DNA from 3 places in the Paenibacillus sp. NN59 genome. Region 3 is predicted to be linked to each of the others. Evidence: riboswitches for the same ligand, from Rfam matches in the RefSeq annotation. Region 3 holds a riboswitch; each other region holds the start of a gene.
The links. Region 3 has a riboswitch for thiamine pyrophosphate ahead of ACT89M_RS02380 (ABC transporter substrate-binding protein). Riboswitches for the same ligand answer to the same signal wherever they lie in the genome.
Positions count from the first base shown of each region.

Region 1: another riboswitch for thiamine pyrophosphate. It lies ahead of ACT89M_RS16580 (thiamine phosphate synthase); the one in region 3 lies ahead of ACT89M_RS02380 (ABC transporter substrate-binding protein).
Region 2: another riboswitch for thiamine pyrophosphate. It lies ahead of thiC (phosphomethylpyrimidine synthase ThiC); the one in region 3 lies ahead of ACT89M_RS02380 (ABC transporter substrate-binding protein).

Region 1 covers NZ_CP199678.1:3,773,017-3,783,619, reverse strand. The annotation lists gene ACT89M_RS16620 (CpaE/TadZ family protein) at 1-704, shown strand, start outside; gene ACT89M_RS16615 (pilus assembly protein CpaF) at 739-2,538, shown strand; gene ACT89M_RS16610 (hypothetical protein) at 2,528-4,594, shown strand; gene ACT89M_RS16605 (ABC transporter permease) at 4,656-5,141, shown strand; gene ACT89M_RS16600 (hypothetical protein) at 5,158-5,556, shown strand; gene ACT89M_RS16595 (hypothetical protein) at 5,553-6,104, shown strand; gene ACT89M_RS16590 (hypothetical protein) at 6,091-7,113, shown strand; gene ACT89M_RS16585 (ABC-F family ATP-binding cassette domain-containing protein) at 7,168-8,721, shown strand; TPP riboswitch at 8,761-8,870, shown strand; gene ACT89M_RS16580 (thiamine phosphate synthase) at 9,131-9,850, shown strand; gene thiO (glycine oxidase ThiO) at 9,928-10,603, shown strand, end outside.
Region 2 covers NZ_CP199678.1:727,068-737,670, forward strand. The annotation lists gene ACT89M_RS03350 (hypothetical protein) at 1-212, shown strand, start outside; gene ACT89M_RS03355 (S-layer homology domain-containing protein) at 419-2,815, shown strand; gene ACT89M_RS03360 (Fe-Mn family superoxide dismutase) at 2,896-4,194, opposite strand; gene ACT89M_RS03365 (alpha/beta hydrolase) at 4,361-5,380, opposite strand; gene ACT89M_RS03370 (IclR family transcriptional regulator) at 5,804-6,547, shown strand; TPP riboswitch at 6,709-6,822, shown strand; gene thiC (phosphomethylpyrimidine synthase ThiC) at 7,219-9,042, shown strand; gene ACT89M_RS03380 (hypothetical protein) at 9,121-9,564, opposite strand; gene ACT89M_RS03385 (aspartate/glutamate racemase family protein) at 9,668-10,342, opposite strand; gene ACT89M_RS03390 (hypothetical protein) at 10,481-10,603, opposite strand, start outside.
Region 3 covers NZ_CP199678.1:507,184-517,786, reverse strand. The annotation lists gene ACT89M_RS02390 (hypothetical protein) at 264-443, shown strand; gene ACT89M_RS02385 (DUF2798 domain-containing protein) at 498-992, opposite strand; TPP riboswitch at 1,134-1,246, shown strand; gene ACT89M_RS02380 (ABC transporter substrate-binding protein) at 1,463-2,503, shown strand; gene ACT89M_RS02375 (MTH1187 family thiamine-binding protein) at 2,853-3,143, shown strand; gene ACT89M_RS02370 (ABC transporter permease) at 3,143-3,901, shown strand; gene ACT89M_RS02365 (ABC transporter ATP-binding protein) at 3,951-4,802, shown strand; gene ACT89M_RS02360 (TatD family hydrolase) at 4,904-5,713, shown strand; gene nfsA (oxygen-insensitive NADPH nitroreductase) at 5,899-6,642, opposite strand; gene ACT89M_RS02350 (TetR family transcriptional regulator) at 6,635-7,231, opposite strand; gene ACT89M_RS02345 (ABC transporter permease) at 7,390-8,550, opposite strand; gene ACT89M_RS02340 (heavy metal translocating P-type ATPase) at 8,856-10,603, opposite strand, start outside.

The DNA.
Region 1 (10,603 bases), 3.3 Mb from region 3:
ATTATGGTGTAGAATCAGGCATATTTCAGGATGAGAAGAGTTCAGCCGATGTCTCGTATTCTTTTGAAGAAAATGGTTGGGATGCTGTCGAACGTCTGTTTATTAGTGGTAGCCTTAACAAGCACAACCTGAAAGATTACACCAAACCGCTGTTGAAAGAGCAGCTTGATCTACTGACTGGGAGCGTGTATAGAAATGAGCGCTCTGTGAGTGAAAAAGGGGAGTTGTTAAAAAAACTGCTGGAGACTGCTAATCAATGTTATGATCTTGTGCTTCTGGATGCAGGGCAATCTAATGTTGATTCACAGCTTATCGTGCAGCAGGCTGATTATGTTGTCGTTGTTCTGAATCAGAATATGAGGCATCTGGAACACTTTTTCGAAGAGATCCTGCCTGAACAAATAACGGAACGGAAGCTACATGTACTTATCAATAAATATGATTCACACTCTCGTGCTACACTCTCCAATATAAAGCGTGGTTTTAGATACAAGGGAAGTCTTTCCGCAGTCCCATATACGACCGGGTATCTGGATGCGATCAACCGCAGAGATGTCGCCAGATACTTGCAACTTGAGAGTCTGACTGAGAAAAAACAAGTTCAAAAAGGGAGTTTTGCCTTAGCTATGGCTGAACTCGCTCGCCTGATTATGGATGGTACGGGCATGCGTACTGTGCTGAAGAGGCTGGAAAGGGGAGCCTGAATCTCTAGTGGTCTGGAATGCGATATTCATCACAATGATTCTAATTACAGGTATGTGGTATGTATGGTTCAAGTATCGAGCCTATATGCGGGAAAAAAATGAACGTATACCTGAGCAGGAGTACTTTACGTTTGAGACATTGATTGAACAAGTAAAAAATTCATTGCATGAAATAAGCCATAGCCAACTTGCCGATGCCGGTTTACATGAAGAAGAGTATCGCCGTAGAATCAATCAACGAGCTGAGATGAGAAAGGCGCTCAAAAGCTGTGTATCAGGAAGCATCAGTGACAAGACGTATGTCAAAAACCTGATTAGTGACTTGTTGACACGAAGTATTGGTTTGAATAAATCCAACGTCGACGAAGTGATGATGTTTGCTGAACCAGAACGATTAAGCGTGCAAGACCGCTTCGAGATCATCTTTTATTTATACCGTGAGCAATTTGGGGTAGATGCTCTTTCCAGAATGATTGATACCTATGATTTAGGTAAACTTAGGCAGGAACATGGCTCAGAAGATGGCGGAAGTTACTATATTTCCGATCAAGATATCCAGCATGTTTTTGATTGTGAATACCGGGAATTGGGATTTAGAGAAAAGGTAGAAATTATCGTGCAGCGTATATATCAAAATTATAAAGGATTCTCGGTAGTAGATGAAATCAGGGATCAACGGATCGATGGTGTCAGCGGAGGGGTAAGCGGGGCTCTTGAAATACTGCCACATAAGGGAAATCATGTACCCGCTTCATGGAATGATCTTTTGGAACATGCTTTTGAGGATGAGCATAACGAGGAACCGCTAAGCGGGATGGAGAGTGTATGGATTTTTTATAAAGGGAAGTCTATTCATTTGTCTTTCTTAAGCTTTGGCAGTATCCGGGAGTTGAAACGAGTGTGTCAGAACATATATAAATACAATTATCCTGGTCAATTATCGGAATCAAGTGGTTATAAAGTGAATGAGATGAAAGACGGCTCACATGTTGTCGTTGTGCGTCCTCCTTTTGCGGAATCCTGGGCATTCTTTGTTCGGAAGTTTGATATTCCCAACGCCTCCCTTGAACAATTGATTACAGGTAACAACGCACAATTACCAATAGAACTGTTGCAATATTTGATGAAAGGTAGTCGGATCACGGCAGTAACCGGTGCACAGGGCTCTGGTAAAACAACATTGCTTATGGCGATGGTGAAACATATCTATGCTTCCTATACTTTGCGTGTACAGGAGATGGCATTTGAGTTGCAATTAAGACGGATATACAGTCGCCGTAACATTCTGAGTTTTCGGGAAACGGAACATATATCGGGTCAGCAAGGACTGGATTTACAGAAAAAAACAGATGGGACAGTAAACATTCTCGGTGAGGTTGCGAGTGATGAGGTGGCTGCCTGGATGATTCAGATGTCACAGGTGGCGAGTTTGTTTACCCTGTTTACACATCACGCCAAGACATTCCGTGATCTGGTGTTTTCACTCCGGAATTCATTACTTAAAACAGGTATGTTTCAGCATGAACATATTGCCGAAGAACAGGTTGTCAGTGTCATTAACTTTGATGTTCATATGAAAAAAGATGCAGAGGGCCGCAGATATATTGAGCGGATTACTGAATGTATTCCCCACTCCCTTGAAGCAGAAAATATGAAAGAAAGTGCTGGGTTCACATTTAGAAATGTCGTAGAGTATCGCCAAGGGAAATATGTGGCTACTGCTCCGATCTCGGCTTCTAGCATCGAAGACATGCAGGAGCAGATGACGCTACCAGATGCCGAGAAGTTTGGGCGGTTTATTGGACAACACTGGGGTGAAACCTATGAGCATTAAATGGCTATTGTTGGTTGTAGTCAGTTTTTGTGTAGTTGGTTTAGTCATCACGCTGATCATTCTTCGTATGCTGAGGCAGAGAGAGTCAACCTCGATGTACGCTGCGGGGAAAATCGTGAATTTTCAAGGCAAGAAGTATAGAGATTGGGGAAGTTTCCTGTTGCAGACATATCAAGTCGGTATGAAGATACCCTTGCTTTCCTCGTATATTTTGCAAGTGCAAAAAAGAATCTCATATCGTTATGCCAGTGATGAACCAGCGCTTCGCAGAGTCACGATGACTGTTGTTCTGATTATTATGGGCGGGTACGGAAGTGTAAGTACAGTGTTGTTTTGGTTACAGCCAGGTATCGCCTTTATTCTTCTGGCTACGCTGTGTGCTATCGTGCTGAATAGTCTTGTGTTAGATATGTGCCTGAGTCGTATGGAGAAAAAACTGCTGGTGCAAATGCTAGATTTGTTCGCCGATGTAAGACATCGGTATCATCAGCATGGCATGGTTGAGGAAGCGCTCTATGAAGCGTCCGAAGCAGGTACAGGAGAAGCTGCCGAGCAGGTGAGGCTAATCTATGAAGCGTTGACTTCTCCCGACCCCAATGAAGCACTTGAACGATATTATGAAGTGGCACCCAACCGTTTTCTCAAAGGTTTTGCCGGTGTATCTTATATGGTGATGGAGTTCGGAGATAAGGATAAGGAGCAGGGCTCCATCTATCTGAAAGGTATAGGTAATCTTACTCAGGAGATACACCTGGAGATATTAAGGCGTGACAGGCTTGATTATCTGCTACAAGGGTTAAACGTGATTGCTCTTGTACCTGTACTCTTTACAGGGCCAATTGAGCGTTGGGCTCGGGTCAGTTTCCCGACGATGGATGATTTTTATCGTAGCAAACTTGGTTTTATCACTAAAATATCCATATACATTATCATCATTGTTGCTTACTTGCTATTACAGCGTCTTCAGCAATATGATGAAACCCGCTACCGTTCCGGGAAGAAACAATGCAGACTGGATCGTTTTTTGTATAAGCATATTTTTTTGCGGAGGCTGGCGATGCTTTTTGCAGCCAAACCCGGAACAACTCCTTACAATCAGATGATCAGGTTAATGAGAGAGAGCAGTACCGAGCTGAAATATGAATGGTTAGCTATTCGCAGATTATTGCTATTCGCTAGTTGTCTGGTTCTGACTGTAAGCTTGATTCTTTTGCTACATCAAGTCGAGCGTAATCACATATTGCACGATCCAATCAGGGATGACCGCATGTTTGGTGCAATGTCAGAGGCAGATTTGAAAGTTGCCCGAGAGAAGACCGCACTGGATGGAAAGGTTATGGCGTATGTTGAGATGAAGCGGGCGGCCACATACGAAGATATTTCCATCGCGCTGTTGCAGCTTACACCAGCCCAGCTTGATCATGATGCTCAGACGGCAACAATTCAGCGGATTATAGACAAGATCGAAGCATATAACAACCAATATATGCGATGGTGGGAGATTGTTTTGGCACTGCTTATAGGTATAGGGGGATATAATCTGCCCATCTGGCTTATGTTGTTCCAGCGTAAAATGCGAAGGTTGGATATGAGACATGAAATTTATCAATTTCAGACAGTCATTTCAATTTTACGAGAGATGGATCGAATGTCTGTAGAGGAGATTGTAGAATGGCTTAATCGATTCGCTGTCATTTTCAAAAGGCCACTACAAAAGTGTTTGTTGCACTTCGAACATGGGCCTGAACAAGCGCTTGAACAATTAAAAGAGGAGGTGGGTTTGCCTGAATTTCAACGTTTGATTGATAAACTGCAACTGGCTCTAGGTAAAATATCCATTCGAGAAGCTTTTGATGATTTAGAAAGCATGATGGCCTTTTATTTTGAACAGCGCAAACAGGAGTACAGCAAAATCATTGATATCAAGGCTGGATGGGGGAGGACGATCGGTTTTACACCCATGTACGCTCTGATCTTCATGTATCTTGTTATTCCGCTGGTAGGCATGAGTTTTGTACAGATGAGCATGTATTATGAACAAATCCAGAAACTGTAGTGTTTCGCTTGTACGAAGAACTGAAAAATAATCATTCATAACACTTTAGGAGGTATTTAGTATGAATAATGCATCAAGTGCTTTAAAGGTGGCAGCGGGGATATTTTTGACGATTGCTTTGATTACGATTGTAGTGTTGTTATTTATTTCGGCTCAGGAGGCAACGAAAACAGCCCAGAATAACTTTGCAGATATTCAAACCGAGCTTTCTCAGGCAGCATTTACGGTGTATGACGGAACAACCATCAGTGGATCACAAGTGACCAATGCATTACGGAAATACGCGGACAAGGACCAGTTTGGTATTCAGGTTATTACAGGTAAAAACAAAGGCGGACAGTGGTACGGTAATCAGCTCAACATCTCTCAGGACGTTAATAATGCGGACTATGGTTCTGTCATTGCACCTGATGACAAGGTAGGCAGCATTAATCAGACGATGAGTGAAAAGGACAATCAATACGTTAATCCAAGCGGTAAATTTAAGGCCATTATCGTTAAAGACCGATCCAATGTGGTTAGAGGTCTGATTTTCCAGCAATCCTGACTGGAGCTGGTTGAATATGACCCGGAACACACAGCATATGATGCTGTTCTGTACGGCGGTTGTCCTTTTTGTGACAGCCTGCTTGTACGGGCAGTGGAATATCCGTATTTTAAACGAAGCCTTGAATGACAGAGTGAAAACAAATGCGGCTATGGAAGGAAGAGTTCATACGACACTTCTTACAGGTGGTTTTGTCGGATACACCGGAGCTGAGGTTCTGCATACGGTGCGGCAAATGACAGGTACAGGGGTTCATGTTGAGTTAGACGGTCATGAGTATGTGATTGATCCACTTGAACATCGATCAGCTATGGTTCCGGTTGAGCTGGATGGGAATTATCGAGCTGAATATAACCGAAGTGCATCCGGTGAATTGTTAAAGCTTTCTTTTTGGAAGGAGGTACAGGGACCGTGATCAATGCAGTATCCAAATTGTTTGCGGTAATGCTTGCCGTTCTACTGCTCTATGTGTATCCTGCAGCCGAGACTGCTGAACGTCAGGATGATATTGCACGCTTGACAGCGACTCAGAGTGTCATACGATTTGTGGATGCTGTCCGCACCAAGGGATATATCTCACCTCGAATGCTCGCGGAGTTTCAAGAACAGTTAGCCCAAACGGGCAATAACTATGACATATCCATGGAACATTTACACAAAAAATATGTCCCCCAGTATTCAGATCCGATGATTCAGAGTAGCTTCACGGGTACATACGAGGTTGTTCATGATGCATACTACTTGTCACAGATTCAGGAGCGGTTATATCCGTTGTCTAGCGCATTGTCCGTCGATGATCCCGGGCGCAGATATACGCTCAATATGGGTGACTTCTTCACCGTGAGTCTTAAAAGTACCAACCGCACACCTTCCATGATGATACGAGAATGGTTACAAGGTACAGTTCAGGCTTCTGCGGTTTTTGCTTCTTATGGAGGTATGGTACTGAATGAAGATTACTGAGCTTTCTATCGTGTTTATTCTCATTTTCTTTCCGTTATTTTATATCCTCTCGTTTCATACGCAAGATGCGCAAGAGGCCAATGAACTGGCTTATCGCTACAAAACAGCGTTACAAACCGCAGTTATGGATGCTGGTGCGGTCATGCACCAGAATGAAAAACAACATGCTGAAGCAGGTTATGATTCTGCCAAGTTTGTTAAAGCGGATAAGGAACTGGCGTTGACCACCTTTACCCAAACGATGGCATTAAACATGGGCATACAGGATGACAAGGAAGCTATTCAACATATGTTTGATTATATTCCAGCGGTTGTAGTTCTGGATTATGATGGTTATTACATTTTTGCCAAGGAAACCGAGATGACTGGGGAGATGGAAAAGTCTCATAGACATGTGTGGAGTCCCAAAAAACCTTATACATATTCAGATTCAGACGGAAATAGCATTAATTTCACACTTGACGGTTATGTGTATGCTTATGATGCTGGTGCAGGGAAATGGATCGAAGGATTTCAGCAGGAGCTGGCCTCGAATTCCACGATTCCATTGTTTCAGGACTCTACAACTTTTGAACAGGTGCGGCGTAGCCGGATCGTGACCCGAATACAGGAAGAGCTTGCAGACGTAATCAATCGACATAATGAATTTGCCAGGAGAAATGGTGTCGCTTATCTATTCACGATGCCTTTAGTCTCGCAGGAAGATTGGTACAATTCGATCAATGATACGGGTATTATGGCTTTTATACAGGGGATCGCTGTAGGGGGTCAGAAGATTAACAATTATGCCATTGGTGGAGGCCGGCTAGTCAAAAAAACAGCGATCATTGGCGGGATTGATCCCGAAACAGGCATAAAATATCATTATCCTGCCACCTGTAACCCCGGTTTTCGTGCTGAAGAGGTGTTTACAACTGCAAGACAGGCAGCGGCCAGAGGTTATTTCGAATATGATTGCTTCGCGCAAGTGTCATTACTTTCAGAAAAGACTGAACCTGTGCTAGAATAGGGTTTTGGAACGTGAACTAAAAGTAATGTATATAGATAGGAGCAGTCTCATCTTATGAGTTTATTGTCAGTAGAGAACGTCAGTCACAATTTTGGAGACCGTACGTTATTTAAAAATGTTTCGTTTCGTCTGCTTGCTGGAGAACGAGTGGGTCTGGTTGGGGCTAATGGTGCCGGAAAATCAACCCTAATGAATATTCTCACCGGAAAATTGCTTAAGGATAGCGGTAAAGTGGAATGGACGCCAAAAGTTCGATATGGCTATTTGGATCAACATACGAAGTTAACACCGGGCAAGACCATTCGTGATGTGCTTAAAGATGCTTTTTTGCCGCTACTGGAACTGGAGAAGCAAATGATGGCCATTACGGATCAGATGGCTGATGCCGATCCAGACAAACTTGAGCAGTTGCTTGAAGAAATGGGAGATATTCAGGAACAGCTTGAACAGGGCGATTTTTATCTGATTGATGTGAAAGTGGAAGAAATGGCAAACGGTTTGGGATTAAATGCAATTGGCCTTGATCGGGATGTTGCGGCTCTCAGTGGTGGACAACGTACGAAAGTCCTGCTTGCAAAATTGTTGTTGGAGAAACCCACTGCCCTTTTGTTGGATGAGCCGACAAATTATCTGGATGTAGAGCATATTGAGTGGCTAACTAGATATTTGAAAGACTACCCATATGCTTTTCTATTGATTTCCCATGATACAGAGTTCATGAATGAAGTGGTTAATGTCATTTATCATCTGGAATTTGCTAAATTGACGCGTTATGCGGCCAACTATGAGAAATTTCTTGAAATGGCAGATATGCAGAAAGCACAGCATATTGATGCCTATGAGAAGCAACAGGAATACATCAAAAAGCAGGAAGATTTCATTCAACGCAACAAAGCTCGAGCTTCGACCTCTGGTCGAGCGAAAAGCCGGGAAAAACAACTTGGAAAGGTCGAGCGAATTGATCGACCAGACGAAGCAGCAAAACCAGCATTTAAGTTCAAGGATGCCCGCGCAAGCAGCAAAACCGTTTTTGAAGGTATTGATTTTGAGATCGGTTATACGTATCCATTACTACCTAAGATGACCATGACGATTGAACGTGGTGAAAAGATCGCGATTGTGGGGTGCAACGGGGTAGGTAAATCAACACTGCTTAAAACGATCTTGGGTAAAATAGCGCCAATTAGCGGAAAAACGTTTCTTGGAGATTATTTGGAGACGGCATACTTTGAACAGGAAGTACGAGCCGGGAATATTACACCGATCGATGATGTATGGAACGAGTTTTCACATCTAACGCAGAACGAGGTGCGAGGACATCTTGCACGTTGCGGGCTCAAAAATGAGCATATTACGCGTCCGCTTAACATGCTGAGCGGGGGAGAGCAAGCCAAAGTCCGTTTGTGCAAACTGTTGATGCGGGAGAGCAACTGGGTCTTGTTTGATGAGCCGACGAACCATCTGGATGTAACGGCGAAGGCTGAGCTACAGCGGGCACTGAAGGAATATAAAGGAACCGTTTTGCTTGTATCGCACGAACCGGATTTTTATGAAGGCTGGGTCACCAAAACGTGGGATGTAGAAGAGTGGTCCGAAAAAGCACGATGACAAAAAAAACCGGTTGTGGTAATATAGGCTACAACTTCATATGAACACTAGGGGGGCCGCACGATGCGGCTGAGATGGAAGAATGCGATTCCGGACCCTTTGCACCTGATCTGGATCATACCAGCGTAGGGAAGTGGCGCGTTTCAGCGAAAGCGATAGTAAATGATTCTAACGTAAGAACAGGATCTTATTACATCGTGATGCCAAGCGGTTCAATATCAAAATAAACAGTTATAGATTTGACTATCAAACTGTTTAACAGGTATTTGTCAGACGCTTGTGATTGAACTGAACCTTTGTTTATACGCAGCCACTCCCCTACGGGAGTGGCTTTTTTGGTTTTATATTTGTCATTACTACTTCTCCAAGCCTGTAGCTGAAAGGAGCGAGAACGAGACTGCATACCTTGATGTTTGATTATGATGCTCATGAATCAGGTAAAACTTCAACAGACCAGTGGTACAAGCGGACAGATAAATCTGTACCAACCTGTGGACTAGAGAAAGACTTTTTTGAGTTACATGTGATATCTACGAATAAAGCGGAACAGTCAGTCATGTTGAAGGCAGCCAAAGATATTTGGCCTTATGTGCATTACATTCATATCCGGGAAAGGCAACTCTCGCAACAGGAATGTTTTAACTGGGCCAAATTGATGGTAGAAGCGGGTGTTCCAGCTTCCCGCATTGTAATCAACGGTGCGAACCTATATTCGTCAGGCTATTTTTATCAAGGGGTACATTGGAGCCAAGATATGCTGGAAAGGGCAAAAGTAATGGTAAAGCCGGAGAACAAGCATGATTTGAGGCTCCGGTTGGGGATATCGGTGCATTCGTTGCATGAAGCGAGAATTGCCGAAGAGTATGGCGCGGATTACCTTTTTTTCGGGCATGTGTACGCAAGTGCAAGCAAACCGGATTCTGTAGCGAGGGGATTAGATGCGTTATCGGAAGTGTGCTCCAGTGTCAAGGTGCCTGTTATTGCAATTGGGGGGATTCAGCCGGATAACATTCGGGCCGTCAGGTCTGCGGGAGCCAGGGGTGCTGCTGTGATCTCAAGTGTGTTAAAACATGCAAACCCTGCTCATGCTGTTGCGCTTCTTAAACAGGCTGTGGAAGCGGTGAAGTGAATGTTTCTCGATCAAAAAGTTGGAAATGACGCCAACCTAATAAGATCGGAATGTTGTTCAAACAAGGAGATGACAAAATGGTACAGAGAGGACCGAGTCAACCCGAGGAAGTGATCGACTCATCGTGTGAACAAGATAAGTTTAAGCGGCTACCGCTATCCGAAACTTTAACTAAGAAACCAGAAACCTTTCATGCAGAAACAATCATTGTGGGCGGTGGAGTCATAGGCTGTGCGATTGCTTTTGAACTGGCATCCCGAGGTCAGGAAGTACTGCTTGTTGAGCAGTCGGAGATTGCTAGCGGAGCTTCATGTGCAGCTGCCGGCATGCTGGCAGCAGATAGTGAGGATTTTGCTCATCCACTCATGGCACAAGCCGCATATGACAGTAGGGAATTACTTCATAAGCACAAAGAGCAAATATCCGCTTTAACAGGTATGGATCTTGGCTTAAGGCGCAACGGATTTATCACACCGTTTCGTTCATACGGTGATCTAAGTAAATACAAGGATAAACGAAATACCACTTCGGGGGTGCAACAACTTTGGTGGGATCGAAGCACAGTGCAACGAGAAGCGTTATGGTTGAATCGGGATACGTACGGTGCTTATTACCGATCATTGGAGAGCGAAGTGTTGCCCGTGTCATTGACAAGAGCTTATGCGATCTCAGCTGAAATGATGGGTGCCCGCATTTTGGAAGGAGTTCAAGATGTTCGGCTGATCGTAGATAAGCATGGTGTTCAAGGGATTA
Region 2 (10,603 bases), 220 kb from region 3:
GATATACATACCTGTATGAAGTCATTTCAACAGGTGAAAAATCAGAATTCAGCCAAATGGCAACAAGTAAAGAAGAGGCGGCTGCCCTGATTGTGGCACGTATTGCCGATCTGGAGTTCACAGAAGAGTCCGATATCAAACTGGGCGATCTGATCGCCATCAGCAAACAGGTTGGCGACAACTATGTAGCGTGCGAGGGCTGTGCTTCTTAACATATGTATGTTATGTATGGATTGTAATATGAAGTCGATATTGAGGCGAATCTCTAATGAGAGGTTCGCTTTTTTTTGCGTGGATTTCATTTTTGAGTCAGATAACATCTATAAAGCATGAACCATGTCGTATTATGTTCAGAAAATGTTCAGAATACATTGTTATACTCATCCAAAAAGCCTACAAGGAAGGGAAGGTTTATACGATGAGAAAGTCAGTGCAAAACAAGTTTTCATGGATGTCTCGTCCAATGAAATTCTTTTTGATGGTTGTGTTAACACTTGGTATGGCGAATAACGTTTATTTCTCAGGAAAAGCACATGCTTCAGTCGGAATAGATTTTGTCGGTGGTGATCCAGATTATCCCCTTCATGGAAAACTCACTGCAACAACATTCAACTTAAAAGTGAAGTTAACGGAAAGTGCACGTTTATATTATGATAACAGGGTGGTGGATTGGGCAAATACGAATCCAGATTTGTCATCGATAAAGGAAAATGCCCTAAGTAATGGTACCTATGTTGATTTACAGGCAGGTGAGGAAAGAGACCTCTATTTCAATCACCTTCAACCCTCTACAGATCACTTTATATATTTTACAGCAGATGGGCCAAACAATGAATTGGTTGACCTAGGGAGTGAACTTTATCAGACTAGCGCAGGCTCACCGGTTACTCCTTCCCAAGTGAAGGCTGTTGCTGGTGATGCTCAAGCGAAGATTAGCTGGAGTTCAGACTCTTCCGTTACGGATGCTGTTTATATGTATCAAGGTTCCAAAGAGCCAATTGATCCTGATAGCTGGATTGATATCACAAGTATGTTAGACGGTGAAAAGGTCATCCATGGTTTGACGAATGGATTGCCTTATGTTTTTGCAGTTAAATCTACATTCAACGATGATCATACCCAGTCCGATTATATCGTCTCTAACGTGATCACACCTGGTTTACCTGCTGCACCTGCGGCACTAACTCCGCAGGTTATTAATGGACAAGTTCAGTTAAACTGGAATAGTGTACCTGAGGTAGACGGTTATGTCGTATATATGTATCAGGGCAGTACTGCGCCACAAGATCCTGAGAATTGGACTAAAGTAGCTGGGCCGATGGATACATTGCAGTATACCGTTTCAAATCTAACGAGCGGTCTACCTTATGTATTTGCTGTTCGATCTTCAAGCAACGCGGGAATGTCAAAGTTTAAAGTATCCGCATCGGTAACACCGCAATCTCCTGGCAATAGTGGGGGAGAAGTTGTTGTGACACCTTCTCCATCACCATCTAGCTCTTCGCCTTCATCACCGGTTTCATCGACTCCACAGAAGGAGATTATTAAAGTGGATGTGGCAAATGGCGAGCTGGCCTCCACCATTGATTCCTTGGAAATCAGCCGGACTCGTGGAACAGATGGTACGATAAAAGACGAGCTTGGATTAAATCCAGGTAAAGCACAGTCGGTTATTAATCAGTTAAAGAAAACCGGCTCACGTACAGCTGTTGTTCTGATTCCAGATGCGAAAGATGAAGTCTCTCAGTGGGACGTGAAACTAGCGCGGGAATCGACTAAGTTGTTCACTGAACAAGGAATCGAGTTGGTTATTTCCAATCCAAACGTGAAAGTAACCATTCCAGCCACATCTATGAAAGACAGAACAGATGATGTATATTTCCGTCTCGTGCCTGTAAAGAAACAGGAGACACGTCTGGCTATCGAACAACGATTGCTGGCTAACGAGACGATTACTCAATTCGCCGGCACCAAAGAAATTCAGGTGTTGGGACGTCCGATGACGATTGAAACGAATCTGCAAAGCCGTCCTGTAACGCTTGTCCTGCCGGTAGACAGCAAACAGCTTGCAGGTGTGAAACCAGCGGATCTTGGCGTGTATATCGAACACAGCAATGGAACAAAAGAGCTGGTACACGGTAAAGTAGTGACATTGAATAAAGATAATAACCAGCAAGGCATCGAGATCAATGTGGATCAGTTCAGTACCTTTTCCGTGGTACGGGTCAAAGACTGGGCTGATGACACGGCAAAAGCCAAACCTTATATTCGCGGCTATGCAGATGGTCGTTTCCAACCGGAGTGGTTCGTAACACGTGCCGAGATGGCGGCACTCATTACGCGTGTAACAGGCACTGTAGAGTCTGAGAGTAAAGCATCATTTACTGATGTTAGTGCTGGCCACTGGGCTTATGACAGTATCTCTGTTGCTACTCAAGCCGGTTACTTCACAGGTTACGCAGACGGTAGCTTCAAACCGGGGCAAGGAATTACACGAGCAGAGATGGCGAGCGTATTACAACATTTGCTGAAAGCTGAACAAGCAGTGACATCCGAAGCAACAACTGCATTCACGGATGTGAAGCAACACTGGGCACGGGAAGCGATCGCTCGGCTTGATGCTGCAGGAGTTCTTACAGGATATACGGATGGTACCTTCCGTCCTGAGAAACTGGTATCGCGTGCTGAAGCAGTGACTATGATCAATAAATTGATTGGTCTTCAGCCTGCAGCAACAGCGCTAAAATCCTGGTCGGATGTACCCGATACCCATTGGGCTTACCAAGCGATTCAGGCCGCATCCATAAAGGATTGACGACCAGCACGTTTCAAAGAGATATCTTTCAGTCTTTGACTGGAGATATCTCTTTTTATATTTGCTGGAACCAGATTACCTTAGTAAGGCGGCCATAGGAGCTTGCGCGCGGTTTCGTACCGTTCAGCGACAGCGGGCCAGTAGATGACATTCCACCAGTCTTCAATGTACTTTTTGCGTTCGTTTTGATGCTTGAGATAGTAGGCATGTTCCCATACATCTAGTGGCAGGAGTGGAACGATATCCGATTGGGACAGATTTTGATGTTTTTCAGCCTGCAAAATTTCCAAACGATGTGCTCGCGGACTCCAGACCAGCATTGCCCAGCCGCTACCTTCCACCTTGTTAGCTGCCTCGGTAAATTGATTTTTGAATGCTTCATAGCTGCCAAAATCACGTTTGATCTGCTCTGCAAGCATTCCGGTAGGCTTGCCGCCGCCTGCTGGGTTCATAATGGTCCAGAAGATGGTATGCAGATAATGTCCTGCTCCATTAAAAGCTAGCTCTCGTTCCCAATGTTTGATGAGCTCAAAATTATTCTTTTTCCGGGATTCGGCGAGTTTCTTCTCCGCAACGTTCAAACCGTCCACATAGGACTGATGGTGCTTGTCATGATGAATGCGCATTGTCAGCTCGTCAATGTGCGGTTCCAGCGCATTATACGCGTAAGGGAGGGGAGGTAACGTGTGTCCGCCAATAGGAACCGGCTTTTCTCTTACCGGGGCAGATGCAGGCAGCGTTTCCGCAGGAGACGTCCCAGCCGTTGATGGTTGGAGTGACGACGATTGTACCTGTGCAGATGCGGCAAGGGAACCATTGGCATTGGTTTGCCCGGCTAAAGATGCTTGTGACTCCGCTGCTTCTAGACGTGTGTCTTGGGCGACTTTGGAGTTAATGTTGTGTAGTGCATTCTCTAGCAACATCGATGAGGGTGGTTCTGTTTCACGCAGAATGCCGGGCTGGCTCAGGGTTTCTAATACCCCCAGGAAATACTCCGATTCGCGGATGATATGCAAGATGAAGGTTTGAGCAAGTGGGACCGCACGCACCGCTGCACTTTGCTCCAGCATAATATAAAGCTGCTTGATAAACTCTTTGGACTGATGTTTTGCTGTCTGGACGAGTTGATCGATACTTCGCATGATATAGGGGGCAGGCGGCTGGGTTGCAGGCAACAGCTGTTTTATCAACTGATTCGCCACTCGCTCACTGTACGCAAAGGCTGATTCCCATTCTTCCAGAAGTTTAACGTAGGAGGGCTCAAGGTCAGGAACCAGTGTGCGAATGATGAGCGTATGTTCTTTCTCTTGCTCTTTCCAGAAACGGATTTCTTCCAGCGTCCGTAGAGGAAGCAGATGACCGTATCCATCGCAGTTCATATGCGTTATACCTCCAATCTTTCAGATTATTTTTCGAACCCGCTCTTCGTCCAATTACCTTTGCTCTGTCTCAACAGTGTATTCTTGGGACGCATTGTCCTATGTGTATAAAAAAAGAGCCCCGGAGGGCTCTAAACACATCGAAATGCTGTATATCATTTTAATATTACTGCCGGTTTTGTTGCACATCCTCACTGCTTGTTTTCGTCACATGACTAAGGAAAATCGAAACACGGCGTAGATATTCCTTCGGATGCTCCCGGAAGATCAGTTCATGATGCGCGCCTTGTACAATCCATTCTTCTGAATAAGGATTCGTCTGATTAGCGGCAAGTTGTTCGGCAATCGGATAAGGGGCCTTCTCATCTTCTGTACCATGAATAAAGAAGATTGGGAACGGATAGTCCTTTTTCTTCACTTCCTGATACGGGATTTGCTGCAAGCCGGTACCGTTCAAGATCGGGAAGAGCAACTTCATAATCTCGAGCGTAGGCTGACGCGGCAGATTGATCTGATTATGAATGTTGTGGTACAGCGTATCCGGCTCCAGCAGGAATGTACTGTCCAGAATCATGGCATCCACTTCTTTGGTTAGCAGTCCGGTTTGCAGAGCCGTGCCTGCTCCCATGGAAAATCCCCAGACGACCAGCTCCTGTGCTCCGCGCTGTTTAGCAAACTGAATAGCTCCCAGCAATTGCTGAGACTCAGCTTTACCACCTGTTGCTACCGCTCGGTTGACCTGAGAGGCAAAGCCGTAATCGAACATCACCACATTAAACCCGAGCTGGTGCGCGTAATGGGCGAGGTCATACATAGGCACCCAGGTTTCCTCCCGATTGGCTCCATAACCGTGGCTGAAGATGATGGTTTTGCCCGTATCGGTATTCGCAGGGATATACCAGCCTTGCATGGTTCTGCTACCGTCGGCCGCAGGGAATGTAATGTCCTCATATTTCATGTTTTTGGCCTGCATCGGGTTCGAAAACACCGGTGCGACCGTAGGGTTGGAGAGCACCCAAGCAATATAACCGTGTAAGGCAATAAAACAAAACAACAGAAAAAATACAACGGAGAGCAGCAACGCTACGACAATATGTTTGAACCGAATCAGCCTCGGTGACAACGAAGAGGGCAGATCGGACACTTTGGTATGCAGCGGGGCTTCGCTCTGGGATGTCGGATACATGCACGCCCCTCCTTTGAGTTTCGGTTGAGGATTAATATGGACAAGATCATAACGATATGAAAAATAGCATATAGGTACTTTTTAGCACGTATTCATGACGATGGCATCCTAATGCTAAAGTCACGCTTTTGATATTTTATCTGAATTGGTTTCTATCTTTATCGTATGTCCCGATATAGTCAAAGTCAATTGATTGGAGGTATTTGTTACGCAATTGTTATATAGTTCTTAAGATGTAGAGGTAACAATTCCATAGTGTGTAAATTACAGGAGATTACGATGTGCCAATTGGATATCCTTGTTCATTTTTTTGTTTTCAGATCATCTTCAAAACGGTTCTTTTTGGTTTACAGATGAGACCGTTTCTCATATAATTTATGTAACCAAGTTTCATGTGATGAAACATGAGGAGGGCATCATGCCATGGAAGACCGCAAGTTAACCGTCCGGGCTGTAGAACGGGCGCTGGATATATTATTATGTTTTACCACGCGCAGTGATCTTGGACTCACTGAAATTGCTAGTCAGATCGGTTTACACAAAAGCACGGTACATCGATTGATGGCTACACTGGAGGATCGGGGGTTCGTAATACGTGATGCGGCAACCGAGAAGTATCGGCTAGGTATTCGAATCTGGGAGCTGTCAGCGCATATGTCACGTAGTGACGATCCTGCAATTTTGCTGTTACCTGCAATGGAGAGGCTGCGTGATCGCTTGGGCGAAACCGTAAGTCTCTACCTTCGTGATGGCGGTGAACGGATTCGGATTCAGGCTGTGCAGAGTGATCAGGCGATTCGGCGGGTTGCACCTGTAGGGGTCAGACTGCCGCTTTCCGTAGGAGCCTCCAGCAAAGTATTAATGGCTTTTGCCGCTGATGAGGATCGGGAGGAACTGATGAACGGCCCGGAATGGCCAGTATTTATCGATCCGGCCGTCTATCTGGCACAGATGGAAGACATTCGAGTGAGTGGCTACGCAACCAGCTATGAGGAACGCGAGCCGGGAGCTGCCGCTGTGTCTGTGCCAATTATGGATCGCAGAGGCAACATTGCAGCAGCGCTTTCCGTGTCTGGACCTGTTAGCAGGCTCTCGCAAGAGACATTACATGAGTACGCGCCTGTGTTGAAAGAAGCAGCTGTACAAATGGGACTTATGTTGCCATAGGGGAAGGCTCTTGCATGAAGTTTTGCTCGAAGGGAATTTCCTCTCTGGAATATTAAGGTTGAATTTAAGCCCAGATTACGCTACTCTGTAATGGACGACCCAGCGGGGTCGGTTGAATGTCATATTTTAAGTTGAACAGCGGCTTGATTGTCGCAATACGTTTACGTTACTGGGGGAGTCCGAATTGTCCGGACTGAGACGGGATCGCATGAGATCCCGGACCCTTTGCACCTGATCTGGATCATACCAGCGTAGGGAAGTAATCGGCCATATGACCACAGACACCACAGACGTTAACCCGGGATCCATGCTGTATTGCAGCAGGTGGCCCTTGTTGCGTGTATGGTGATGGACATTAGTCGGTTCCTTCGGAACCGGCTTTTTTTATTTACAGCGGCAAGCAGAGATTCAGTTGTTGTGTTTCACCTTGGAAGTGACAGCACAATAATTGCGGCATATATGCCTAGACTTCTAAGAGAAGTGATCTCGTGTTTCGTGCTCATGCTGATTGTGCATAAAAGTTGTCTTTTGGATCATTCTAGCTGCTTATGCAGGGTCAATCCTGCTGTGCTTCTGTGCTCTGCTTTTTCCAGACAGGTGTGGTAAGTCAAAGCTGTCACATTGGTGGACGATATGGGCAAATGAAGATCACAGAGGAGGAAACAGGAGACATGAATACAGGTAACCAAACGGGGCAACAGACGGGAATAGAGGAAACAGGGCGCGATGGTCATCCGGTGGAAAAGAAAACCGGAGCGGCTGGAGGGGTACAACCCTTCCCGGGCAGCCGCAAAGTCTACATTCAGGGCTCACGACCGGACATTGCTGTACCGGAGCGTGAAATTGCCCTTCATGATACGAATACTCCCCAAGGAGTGGAGCATAATGAGCCGCTGCGTGTCTACGATACGAGCGGCCCGATGACCGATCCCGAATTCCAGATGGATATTCGGAAGGGATTACCTGCGCTCCGAAATCACTGGATTATGGAGCGCGGTGACGTTGAAGCATATGAGGGCCGCGCAGTGAAGCCGGAGGATAACGGATTGAAGGCGGGAGGACGGAGAGCCGGGGCAGAGGAGTACCCGGGATTCCGCGGTCAACCGCTACGTGCTCAGGCTGGACGCTCTGTCACACAGATGCATTATGCAAGGCAGGGCTTGATTACGCCCGAGATGGAGTACGCCGCTATTCGTGAAGGCGTAGAGCCTGAATTCGTGCGGCAGGAGCTGGCGAGCGGCCGGGCTATTCTTCCATCCAACATCAATCACCCGGAGAGTGAGCCGATGCTGATTGGGCGTCATTTTCACGTGAAGATCAACGCCAACATAGGTAATTCCGCTGTATCTTCCTCTATCGAGGAGGAGGTGGAGAAGATGACCTGGGCTGTTCGCTGGGGATCGGATACGGTAATGGATCTCTCCACAGGCAAAGACATTCATACCACACGGGAATGGATCATCCGTAACTCCCCAGTGCCGATTGGTACGGTGCCGCTCTATCAGGCACTGGAGAAGGTAAATGGCGAGGCGGAGGCCCTCACTTGGGAGTTGTACCGGGATACGCTGATTGAACAGGCGGAGCAGGGCGTGGACTATTTTACAATTCATGCGGGTGTGTTGCTCCGATATATTCCGATGACAGCGAAACGGATGACGGGAATAGTGTCTAGAGGCGGGTCAATTATGGCGGCGTGGTGCCTGGCACATCATCAGGAGAACTTTTTGTACACCCATTTTGAAGAAATCTGCGAGATTATGAAAAGGTATGACGTTGCTTTCTCCCTCGGGGACGGACTGCGTCCAGGTAGCATCTACGATGCCAACGATGAAGCACAGATGGCGGAGCTCGCCACACTTGGGGAATTAACGCAGATTGCATGGAAGCATGATGTGCAGGTGATGATTGAAGGGCCGGGGCATGTGCCGATGCACAAGATCAAGGAGAATGTGGATTTGCAGATGGAGATCTGCCAGGAAGCGCCGTTTTATACGCTCGGGCCACTGACCACAGACATCGCACCGGGATATGATCATATTACGTCTGCGATTGGGGCAGCGATGATTGGCTGGTTTGGTACGTCTATGCTCTGCTATGTCACTCCAAAGGAGCATCTGGGGCTTCCGAACAAGGATGATGTACGTGAAGGAGTTATCGCTTATAAAATAGCTGCCCATGCCGCAGACCTAGCCAAAGGCCACCCACGCGCTCAGCGCCGGGATGATGCACTGTCGAAGGCACGCTTCGAGTTCCGCTGGAGAGATCAGTTTAACCTGTCACTTGACCCGGAACGAGCGCTATCCTACCACGATGAGACCCTACCCGCAGAAGGGGCGAAGGAAGCACATTTCTGCTCCATGTGCGGACCGAAGTTCTGCAGTATGCGCATCACGCAGGACATCCGTGCCTTTGCCGCAGATCGCGGCCTGAACGATGATGAAGCAGTAGCCGCCGGGATGCAGGCGAAGGCTGAGGAGTATCGGGCGCGGTCGTAAGCTTCCGCAACCGAAAAAGTGACCCGACAGGACTGAAGTGCCTGAGCTTGGGTCACTTTTTTATGTTTAAGTTGTAGGTTACTCGTAATATCCTTTTGCATACACGGCTGCGGTTGAGAAGCAGAGATGTTTCATTTCATCCTGTTGAATTTCAGGTGGCATCTCCAGGAACCATGGCTCCTTCATATCTTCTCGGGTCATGGGTACCGGACGCCACAGGATCAAACCGATCTGATCGAACTGGAAACTGCAACCAAGCTCGGGATCTTCACGGTCATATGGCGCAATAGCGTCCAACTGCGGTATCAAAATGTCAGCCTCGGTGCCAAGCAGATCAAGTTCTCCCAGCATACACTTATACTCATCACTTTCATGAAATTCAATAAAATGTACTTTGCCTTGAGCATCATATTCCACGTTGGGATCAAAGCCGAAAGCTTCCGTTTGTTCAACTTCATTTTGTGTCATGCCTAAACGGATACCCCCGATGGATTGACCTGGTTCTACAGTGAGATGTTTCATGGTTACATTCCCTCCAAAATAAAAAGTCTACATAGTTGTGGCTGACCAACCTTGTCATGAAGCAGGGTACCGCTTACTAGAACTGCAAACAGTGCGAAAATGCTTATACTTTCTTCGTGATACCGATATCCCGCTCCAGATTCGCGCCTAATAATGAAAGCGGCGTATAGATGGTCATACTTGTATCGGAAGATGCCTGCTCAGCGGCAGGAGCCATGGAGAGCTGAGCAGCGACAAGACAAGTATCCTTGCGTTCAAGAGCAAGCTGCTGCAATGCTTCTTCTAACGCGGTGATGTAGCCTTCCTGGTCACCTCGCATGATCATGTCGAATAGACCAGGGAGCAACACGGATTCGAGCTCAGGCTTGTCCTTTCCTGCCAAGTGTCGATCCATATAGTCACGATATCGAGCCATCGTGGGTTCTACGGTGGCGGGATTGGTAAACGCGAGCAAATACCGCTTCGGATGTTTTACCATCATCGCGAGCAGTGAATCGTCAATACCCGTTACCTTAATCGGTAACGGTTGTATTTGTTCCAGTACGGCAGCGAACAAGGTGCATGTCACAAGAATGGCGTCAGCGTGACAGCGGCTCATCCATTGCAGTGTCTGATTTACTTTTTCCCGAACAAGCGCACTATTGAAATCCTCATCATGCTTGAGCCGATCAAGACCGGGGTCTACATAATGAACCAGTTCGATATTATAGGAAGTCAAGGCTTGTTCAATCAACCTGATATTGGAGTAATGCGCGTGGAAACAGGCAATGGTGCTCATAGGCAATCCCCTTTATGTAGAGTGACTACAAGACGCGCCTGGATCACACAATGTACGTGAACCATCGGTAAGAAACTTCGCGCCTGAAATGTCACCTTTTACACGTAGTATAGGGAGTAGCCGCAAAGATGTAAAGCGTTATCTCATGTTCATGGATACGTTCTTTTTCGCCATTTTTTGCTGTAAAATTTCATGGAAGGATAGGCCTTGAGTGTTCTCATTTTCCTTTTTCGGAGCAGCGGTCGCCGTGTTGCGCGGATA
Region 3 (10,603 bases):
TCAGTTCAAATCTCCTGATCAGCCTCTTGGTCCGCGATAACGGGCGGTTCCGGTTAACTTGGGATAGTTTCAATTCGCTCCCTGGCGAAAACGCCTCTGAGTTGGATTCTCTTCAACGGCATGATCCGATCTGTAATTGTGTTTCTCAGTATATACGAAGACAGAACAACATTGCAACTCATATATGCCCGTTTACGTATCTTTCCAAAGCTGGATCAAGTACAATTGAAATAACTTCTAAAACACCAAGGGGTGATTGCTTTATGAATATGGACCCAAACCATCTGAATTCATCCGAGGGCGAAGCCGCCAAACAAAGAGCAGATGAACTTGCCCGCCAAGCCCAGCGAGGTTCATGGTTGAGCGGAGTTTTCACTACGATCATTATTGCCGCTGTGGTTATTGGTATTTTGTTTTGGATCGCTTACGCTAGAACTTCTTAAACCACAGGATTGCCCAGGAAATACTTTTGTTATGATGGATAACGATACGATGATTTAAACCGACACAACGGCTACTGGTCCCTTGAACAACTTGCCAAATACATAACGCACTAGCGGCCCGAGTACAATCAACTGATAAGGCAATGCCAGACCGAAGTTACGTACAATCGTATGAAGATACGCATTGATTACGGAATCTCCTTCTAGCTGACCTGCAGTATAGGCTGTAATGATGCCATATAAAGACATGAGCAAAACCATGCCGATTACCATGAAAAAGGACATCGTAACTACACCTCTAATTTTACTCGACTTCGCAAATGAGAAGGAAAATGTGATTTTTCTCGCTATCGGTCCCACGATGAACGACTCCACCAAAAAGGCGATGGCAAAACAGATCACAAATTGGAGCAATAGCTGCAGCACGGACATCTGACTTAACATCCCCGTATGCCATAGATTGAAGGTCATCATCACTACGACCATTCCTGTACACATCATAAGTCCAAAAATCACTTGTTGTTTCTTGCGTACTGACAATACACTCATCCTTTCTGTAACTTGGATCATTATAGACAATCGGGCTACCCTCACATAAGTGAACATTCTGTGAAAATATTTTTAGTCCAACTTATGTAGACACAATCCTGTCACTGGCCTATAATTACACCTAGTAATGCCCGTAACTTCATAGTTTCCCAGGGGAGTCGGAATTGGCCGGCTGAGAGTGTATCCCATCAAGATACTAACCCTTAGACCTGATCTGGATCATGCCAGCGTAGGAATCGGAGTATATTGCAACGGCACAGCTATAAGCTGAACGCCACTCTCTCACGCCTGCACGCGTCCCAGATTACGGGGCGCTTTTTTTGTTTTCTTTTGACATGCAGAAACAGAAAAATGACGTTATTCGGATAACCCGCGAGTATAAATTCGTCGATTTATGCAAAGGGATTGGATATGAAGCCAAGGAGTACCCCCGTGCCATCCGGCCGGACATACCGAAGGAGAGAAACACGATGAAATGGCGTAAAACGATGGGAATGTTACTCATGTGTGTGCTACTCGTTACCGTAGCTGCATGTGGTGGCAAAGAAGCCGCTCCAACAGAGCAGCAAGGTGCGACAGGTTCGGACCAAACCAATCAGGGGAGCGGTACTGCACTGAAAGATGTAAAGGTCGTGCTCGACTGGACTCCAAATACGAATCATACCGGTCTGTATGCAGCGGTGGACCAAGGTTTTTATAAAGCAGCAGGTTTAAATGTGGAGATTGTACAGCCAGGAGCCGGCGGTGCGGATACGATGGTTGCCTCGGGTGAGGTACCGTTTGGCGTCAGTTATCAGGAAAGTGTAACTCAGGCGCGTACGCAGGACGTTCCTCTTGTGTCGATTGCCGCAGTTATTCAGCATAATACATCCGGTTTTGCCGCTCCAGTGGATCGTAAGATCAAATCACCCAAAGACTTTGAAGGTAAAACTTACGGCGGCTGGGGTTCCCCAGTGGAAGAAGCGGTGATGCAATCCATTATGGAGGGCGAAAGTGCTGACGTATCCAAAGTCAAAAAGATTAACATGGGCGATGCCGACTTCTTCACAGCTGTGAAACGGGACATCGACTTTGCGTGGATTTTCTATGCCTGGACAGGAATTGAGGCTGAATTACGCGGAGAACCGATTGACATGTTATATGTGAAGGATTATGCCAAAGCGCTGGATTACTACACCCCTGTACTCGTGACCAATGAACAGACGATTCAGAAAGACCCTGAACTGGTGAAGGCTTTCCTGAAGGCCACTTCTGAAGGATATCAATATGCGATTGATCACCCTGAAGAAGCAGCGAACATTTTGATCAAAGCTGTTCCCGACCTGGACAAAGAATTAGTACTCGCAAGCCAAAAGTGGCTCAGCCCGAAATACAAAGATGATGCCCCGCGCTGGGGTGAACAAAAGGAAGACGTATGGAAGAACTACACCGACTGGATGTTCAGCAAGAAACTGCTGGATAAAGAGATTGATGTAACGAAAGCATACACCAATGAATTTTTACCACAGTAATATTAAATCTAACTGTAACCATGAACTTTGATATTTACACGTTTTGAACGAAGAGGGCAGAAAAAAATTGAAGAAGTCAACGCTTATAAGGTTTTCTAAGGAAAACCACCTCATAAGCGCGCTTTCTCTTGAATTTTTTCCACAGCTTAATGGATAAGTTGAATTTTTTGTACACAAGAAACGGAGAGTACAGAAAAAACCTGAAAAAGCGGATTTTCCCCTTTGGAAAAGGGAATCAAAAAATCTGGGGATAACAGCGATTGGAAGGTTATTCTGTCATCGGAGTGTTACAGTGTACAACGACCATATCTACTTATCCATCCACACCCGAAAGGAGCATTAATCTCTCATGGCAAGTACATTACTCAGTATTCAGGTTATTCCCAAAACACCGAACGGCGAGAACTCATATCCATACGTAGACCGTGCCATTGAAGTCATTCAGCAATCCGGCCTGAAATATCAGGTCAATGCGCTAGATACCACCATGGAAGGCGAACTGGATGAACTGCTGGAGGTTGTTCGCAAAATGCACGAGGTACTTGTGGAAGCTGGTAGTCCAAGCATCATCTCCCAGATCAAAATCGCACATAGCCCGGACGGATTCAGCATGGATACACTGACGGAGAAATATCGCTAATGTCTACCTATTTCAAAAGTGTATGGCCGCCCCTCGTGGCGGTTATTCTCTTTATTGCGATATGGCAAGGGGCCGTCTCCCTATTCCACATTGAGAAATGGATGTTGCCCGCCCCGTCCGATATCGCTCGCGAAGCGGCGTCTCAGGCTGACCGATTGGGTATGCACGCCTCTGCAACGATTCAGCTAACCCTTATCGGATTTGTCGCCGGGACAGCGGTCGGTCTGTTCATTGCCATGGTACTGCATCTGATCCCTTTTCTGAAGTCAGCTTTGTATCCACTACTTATTCTTAGTCAAAATATCCCGACCATCGCACTTGCACCGCTCCTGCTGATCTGGTTCGGCTTCGGCCTGCTACCCAAATTGATTACTATCATTCTGGTCTGCTTCTTCCCGGTAGCAGTCGCTGCCATGGACGGTCTAACACGCACGGATGCGGCGATGATGAACTATATGCGCATGGCAGGTGCGAATCGCCGTCATATTTTTTGGAAACTGGAGCTTCCGCATGCCCTTCCATCGATATTTTCCGGTGTCAAAATCGCCGCCACATACAGTGTCATGGGTGCCATCATCGCGGAATGGATTGGTGCCGACAAAGGCATCGGTTATTATATGATGTTGCAGAAATCGGCTTACCGCACGGATCGCCTTTTTGTTGCCATCATGATTATCGTGGCACTCAGCCTGCTTCTTTTCCTGCTCATTGCGCTGTTAGAGAAGCTGCTCGTTCGCTGGCGCCCACAGAAGCGCTAGTTTTGCATATCAGAGGTTAACGTATTATGTACTTAGGAAGTGATTCCCTATGAAAAGATACCCGAAGGATAAAACGAATGGTCCGGGTTCCATTTCGGTTCCTCCCGCGCTAGACATTGTTAACTTGCATGTGTCCTTCAAGGAACGGCGGCGGAAACTGTCTGTGTTGAATGGCTTGTCCCTTACGGTACAAAAAGGGGAGTTTGTCGCCATCGTCGGCCCTTCCGGATGCGGGAAAAGTACCCTGTTCCACATCATCGGCGGCCTGCTCAAGCCACAGGACGGCGAAGTGCTCATGAATGGCAAGCAGGTTACGGGACAACGCGGACATATCAGCTATATGCCGCAGCAACCTGCCCTTTTCCCATGGCGAACCATTGAAGACAATGTGTTGCTGGCAGGCGAGATCGCTTCTGCTACAGCGTTCACTGCCCCCATTGCTCCGCGTGCCGAAGCGCTCGCAGAGGCAAGACAGTGGCTGGGCAGCGTTGGCCTTGCAGGCTTCGAGCGGGCATATCCTCATCAACTGTCAGGCGGAATGCAACAGCGTGTTGCTTTCCTTCGTGCACTGCTCAGCCCGCAGGAACTGATGCTGCTTGATGAGCCATTTAGCGCGCTCGATGCTCTGACGCGGAGCGACATGCAACGCTGGTTGCTGGATATCTGGGAACAGAATCGTCGCTCGGTGCTATTCATCACCCATAATATCGAGGAAGCACTGTTACTGGCGGATCGGGTCTATGTATTATCCAATCGACCGGCGGTTGTGCTACACGAGGTTCATGTTCCTTTTGACCGTCCAAGACGAGATGAAATAACAGAAGAGCCTGCCTTTCTCGAACGCAAACGGCAGATTGCCCAGTGGATGAAAGAAGAACAGCAGAAAGCCCGCCTATCTTGATAGCGCGGGTTTTTTAGTTATATTTTTCCTAATATGGGTGATCCAACACCATGAACTCGGCGTTATATATACATACCTACGATATAAGGAGGCACTCCCCCATGCATTCTCCAACGTTTGCACCATTAATCGATGCCCACATTCATTTTGATAAATACACACATGAGGAACAGGAGAAGATGTTGCTAAGCTTACCATCGCATCAGGTCGAAGCCGTCATTGCGGTTTCCATGAATCTGGCTTCTGCTCAGGCCAATCTGGAACTTGCTAAACAGCATCCGCGTTACATCTACCCGGCGTTTGGCTATCATCCCGAACAGCAACTTCCCTCCCTCAACGAGCAAGAAAAGTTCTTTCTTTGGATTGAAGAAAACATTGGACATGCTATTGCCATCGGTGAGGTAGGCTTGCCCTATTACAACCGTGAAGAAGCACAGCGAGCAGGCCTTAGCTTTGACCAAAACGGATATATTGATCTGCTGGAGCAGTTCATCATACTCGCCAAAAAACACCATAAACCCATCATCCTGCATGCCGTGTATGAGGATGCCGATATAGCCTGCGAACTGCTGGAGAAACATCAGTTTACACGGGCCCACTTCCACTGGTTCAAAGGATCCAAGCAGACCATTCGGCGTATGGCAAACAACGGGTATTATATCTCCTTCACACCCGATATTCTATACGAGACGGAGATCCGCGAACTCGCAAGGCAATATCCAGCAGAGCAAGTGATGGCCGAGACCGATGGGCCTTGGCCTTTTGAAGGGCCGTTTCAAGATAAGATGACACACCCGGCTATGACAGGTCAGGTGATTCAGGCCTGGAGTGAGATTACAGGTATGGGAATCGAGCGAGCCACACGTCTTTTTTACCGGAACACCAAGCGTTTTTATCGCCTGCCAGAATAAGAGAACGCAGCAATAAAGCAACACTGAACGAGGGCATAAGCACGAAAAAGCCAGTCGGATTCTTGTTGAGCAGCTCTCCACTAAGCATACGTTGGCATATCCAACTAACCTTGGAGTAGCTGTTCAATTCTGTCCTACTGGCTTTTGAAACTAATTTTGAATTTACTATTAATCTATCTATTTCATTACCGCTTCAAGAACCCTCTGCGTTCAAGGAATGCTCTCACCTGCATACGAGCAGGCTCGGTAAGACGCTTCGCCATGAGTTCAGACCACGGGGTTGCGCGTTCACCGTGGGTACGTTCTTTCAAGTATTCCGTCGTGGTCACATCATACTCCTGAACACCTTCCAGGGTCTGAGCAGGCTGGTAGTGATTATGATGTAATACCGCCTTCAGTGGAAGACGTGGCCGGATACCGGTTTCCTGATCCGCAACCCCGATACACATCCCGTATACTGGATAAACGCCATCCGGTAATTGGAGCAATGTAGCTACTTCTTCAATACGAGTGCGGATTCCGCCGATATATACAATGCCGAAACCGAGCGATTCGGCTGCAAGAGCAGCATTCTGAGAAGCAAGGGCAGCATCAATCGTAGCTACCATAAAGTTTTCGGTGGAGTCCGCATAAGACTCCTTCTCCGGAAGATGACGCGCCGCTGCATCCTTCAATCGATATAGGTCAGCACACCATACGAGAAAGACCGGACATTCATTGACATAAGCCTGGCCCCCGGCAAGCTCAGCCAGTTTGGCTTTCTGCTCTTGATCTGTCACAGCGATCACCGAGTAAGCCTGTACATTGCTTGAAGAGGATGCCATCTGTCCCGCCGCAACAATAGCTGCGAGTTGCTCCTCACTGACCGGGTCTGGTTTGAATTTACGTACAGAGCGATGTCTCATCATCAGTTCAATCGTTTCATTCATGGCTGTTCACTCCTAATCCTCGAAGTACGAACTCTACCGTCTCTTCGGCAAGTTCCTCTGTATTCATATCCTGATAATCAAAACCAAAACGCGAGTGCTTGGCCCGCTTATGCGCAAGTGCTACGCCCATAACCTGAAGCATGGCATAGGATGAAGATTCAATCTTGAACAGTCCCTCATCTTTACCTTGCTGTAGATACTCTCTTACTTTATTCCAGACCGGATCCAGATATTGAAACACCGTTGCAGTCCGATGAGTACGCAGGGTAATCTCCAACTGTACAATGTCACTCATCTCGCGATCCGTCATCGTAAACCTCACGACTTCACCAACAATTCGGCGGATACCTTCTACAGGGGACATCGATTCTGCAGCTAACTTACTCAGAATATGTTCGGGGAAAAAATGCTCAAATAGTGCATCGAACACTTTCTCTTTACCGCCAAAATGATAAGACACCAGCGACACATTTGCCCCCGCCTCATCACAGATTTGACGAACACTCGTCCCGTCATACCCTTGTAATGCAAAAAGTTTCTTCGCTGCAAGCAATATCCTCGTTTTGATATCCAATTCCGGTTCCGTCATTTGTTTCTCTCCTCTTATCCGTTCATGTCAGTTGCTACAGTATTTTACGCAGACTGTAGCCCTCACTTCATCCCATCTATTATATTACACCAAGCACCCCGATGAAAATCACCGGGGTGCTTGGTACAAACGACGCAGCTTCATAATGCGTACGTATATTAGCTGTTTGCTGGAGCCGGGCTTGGCATGCCAGCCGGTTTGCGCCCTTTTTTGAGCAGCGTCACAACGAGGGACAGTGCAACAGCAATCAGCAGTACAACCACGATGGAGCCTGCGGCAGACTGCACGCCCGGGCCACCTAGTTGCACGCTTAGAATACCCTGAACCGCATAGGTTGCAGGCAAGTAGTGACCGATTCCGCTGTAGAAGCTGTTCAACAATTCACGCGGCACCATCGCACCGGATGACACCAGTTGCAGGGATAGCGAGATGATGTTAAACACACTTCCTGCTGGTCCAAAGCAAATCAGGAAGAACTGGGAGAAAAACATGAACGTACACAGGAACAGCGCCTGGAACAACCAGAAGGCTACAAACCCTTGTGCAATCTGTCCTCCCAATGCCACGATCAGAGAGGAACCAAGCAAAGAAACAACCAATGCGGAACCTACATTAATGACAACTCGGGCACCGAACAATGTCATGCGGGAATACATTGAAGATAACATACCCATAGCTACTTGAAGATTCATGCCCATAATCATGGCGCCTACATAAGAGGCAAGCACCATCATCATCGGTACCATCTGATTGTTCATGCCGTTCACCGGATTAATCGATGTCGTCTTGCCTTCCACCCGGTTGGTCAGGTTCTTAGCGGCCTGAGCAGCTTGATCGGCAGAAGCACCCGAAGCGGTAAGTACAGTTTGCACACCTTGTGCGGAAGCTTGTTTGTTAATGGTGTTGGTCACGCTCTGTGACACACCTTGCATCATACTTTTAATCGTTACCGGATTGGCTTCATTGATCGTATATTTGATCTCGGCAGTGGCGCCAGCTGTTTGAAGGGATTCATTAAATCCTGCCGGAATGTCCAGCACCATGTGCACTTGATGATGGTTCAATTGATCCAGTGCTTCAGAGGCACTCAGGTTAGCCACGGTATGGAAAGGCAATGTTTCTGCCAATCGATCCGCAATCCCTTTGGACAGTTCACCATCCTCATTCACAATAGCTACCGTTAATTCTTTCGTCCGATCGTTCACACCGGAATATGCGGTCATCCAGATCACACTAAAAATAACCTGAAACATCAGTGCAGTAACAATGCCTATGATCACTGGTGGTTTTTTAAACAATGTACGTAGAGCTTGCAACATATAATTAGGTTCCTCCATCTTCAAAATAGTTCAAATTTGATTTAAACATCCGTTTGAATCAAACGATCGTTTAAATTTTAAAGGTATATGTCTATATTGTCAATAATCTTTCGTAATATTCAGAAAAGTTGACCTTATTTTCATGAATGAAGCTGGGTTTATTTTCATGAGTGTTAATCTTGGTTAGCTTATGACCGCTTTTGCGTAAAAAAATACGCAGTTCGCCTTAAAGCGAGCCGCGCATTTTAAAGGATCATCATTGATCTGTTACATAGCTCTTATTACCCAAGTGTTAATCTCTTATCTTATGACTTCGTTCGAGCAAGCTTCATCCGCTGCAACCGCAGGGCGTTCAGCACAACCGACACCGAGCTGAATGCCATTGCAGCCCCTGCCAGCCACGGAGCCAGAAATCCCGCGGCCGCGATCGGTATGCCAATCACATTGTAGCCAAGTGCCCAAAATAGATTCTGCTTGATATTGCCCATCGTGCGGCGGCTCATCTCGATGGCATCTGCAATGCTGTTTAAGTCACCACGCATCAACGTAATATCTGCGGCTTCCATCGCTACGTCGGTTCCGGTTCCAATCGCCATTCCGATATCGGCTGTAGCCAGTGCGGGGGCATCGTTGATGCCATCTCCAACCATGGCAACCTTTCGGCCACTCTCTTGCAATTTTTTCACTTCCGCCGCCTTGCCTTCCGGGAGAACTTCTGCCAAAACGTTCTGGATGCCCGCTTGCTCTGCTACCGCACGAGCTGTTCGTTCATTGTCTCCCGTAATCATAATGACATCGATTCCCATAGATTGAAGCCGTCCAATGGCCTCCCGAGAAGTATCCTTGATCGTATCCGCCACCGCAATGATGCCCGCCCACTGGCCTTGAGAAGCAACCAGCATAGCCGTACGGCCCTGTTCCTCCAAAGCGCTCATCTGCTGTATGCCTTCCTCCGGTACCTCTACGTTCGCATCTGCCAGCAAGCGGCGTGTTCCCACGAGAATCTCTTCAGCAGATACCTTTGCACGGACACCATAACCAGGGATGTTCTCAAACGATGCGGCCGATTCCAAAAGCAGACCTTTCTCCCGAATACCGTTCACAATCGCCTCGGCTAACGGGTGCTCCGAGCTTTGCTCTGCCGCTCCAACACGTTTAAGCAACTCTGATTCCGTCCAGCCGGGTGCAGCAATAACATCAGTTAATACAGGCTTGCCTTGGGTAACGGTTCCTGTTTTGTCGAGCACAACCGTCTGAATCTGCTGGGCTGACTCCAGATGTTCACCGCCTTTAAACAGAATGCCATATTCCGCCGCACGACCTGAACCAGCCATGACAGAGGTCGGTGTCGCCAGCCCGAGCGCACATGGACAGGCGATAACGAGCACAGCTATCGCTTTTTCCAACGATCCGGCGAAGTCCCCCGGACTTGCAAACAGATACCAGATCAAAAAGGTCAGTACGGCAATCCCCACCACAATAGGCACAAATATTCCTGAGATCACATCGGCAATCCGCTGAATAGGTGCTTTTGATCCCTGTGCCTGTTCGACCACTTTAATAATTTGAGATAGAGCCGTATCTGAGCCAACTCGGGTCGCCTGAATACGAAGAACACCGTTTTTGTTCAGCGTTGCACCCGTGACGGGATCGCCAGGCTTTTTATCGACAGGTAGACTCTCTCCACTCAGCATGGATTCATCGACAGAGGATTGACCCTCTTCTACGATACCGTCCACCGGAATGCTGTCTCCAGGCTTTACCAGAACCAGATCACCAACGGCTACATAGGAAGCCGGAATCAAAACTTCCTGTCCGTCACGGATAACACGTGCTTCACGAGGAGCGAGTTCGATCAAGCTTTTAATCGCCTGTGAAGAGCGCCCTTTCGCCACAGCCTCGAACCATTTTCCAAGTAAAATCAACGTAATCAAAATCGCACTTGTCTCATAGTACAGCTCCACCATCGGCATAGCGGTAGCGCCTGCAGCAGTTCCTATACCCGTTCCCATTGCACCATGATCCATACTCTGACCCACACTGGCATCAGGTA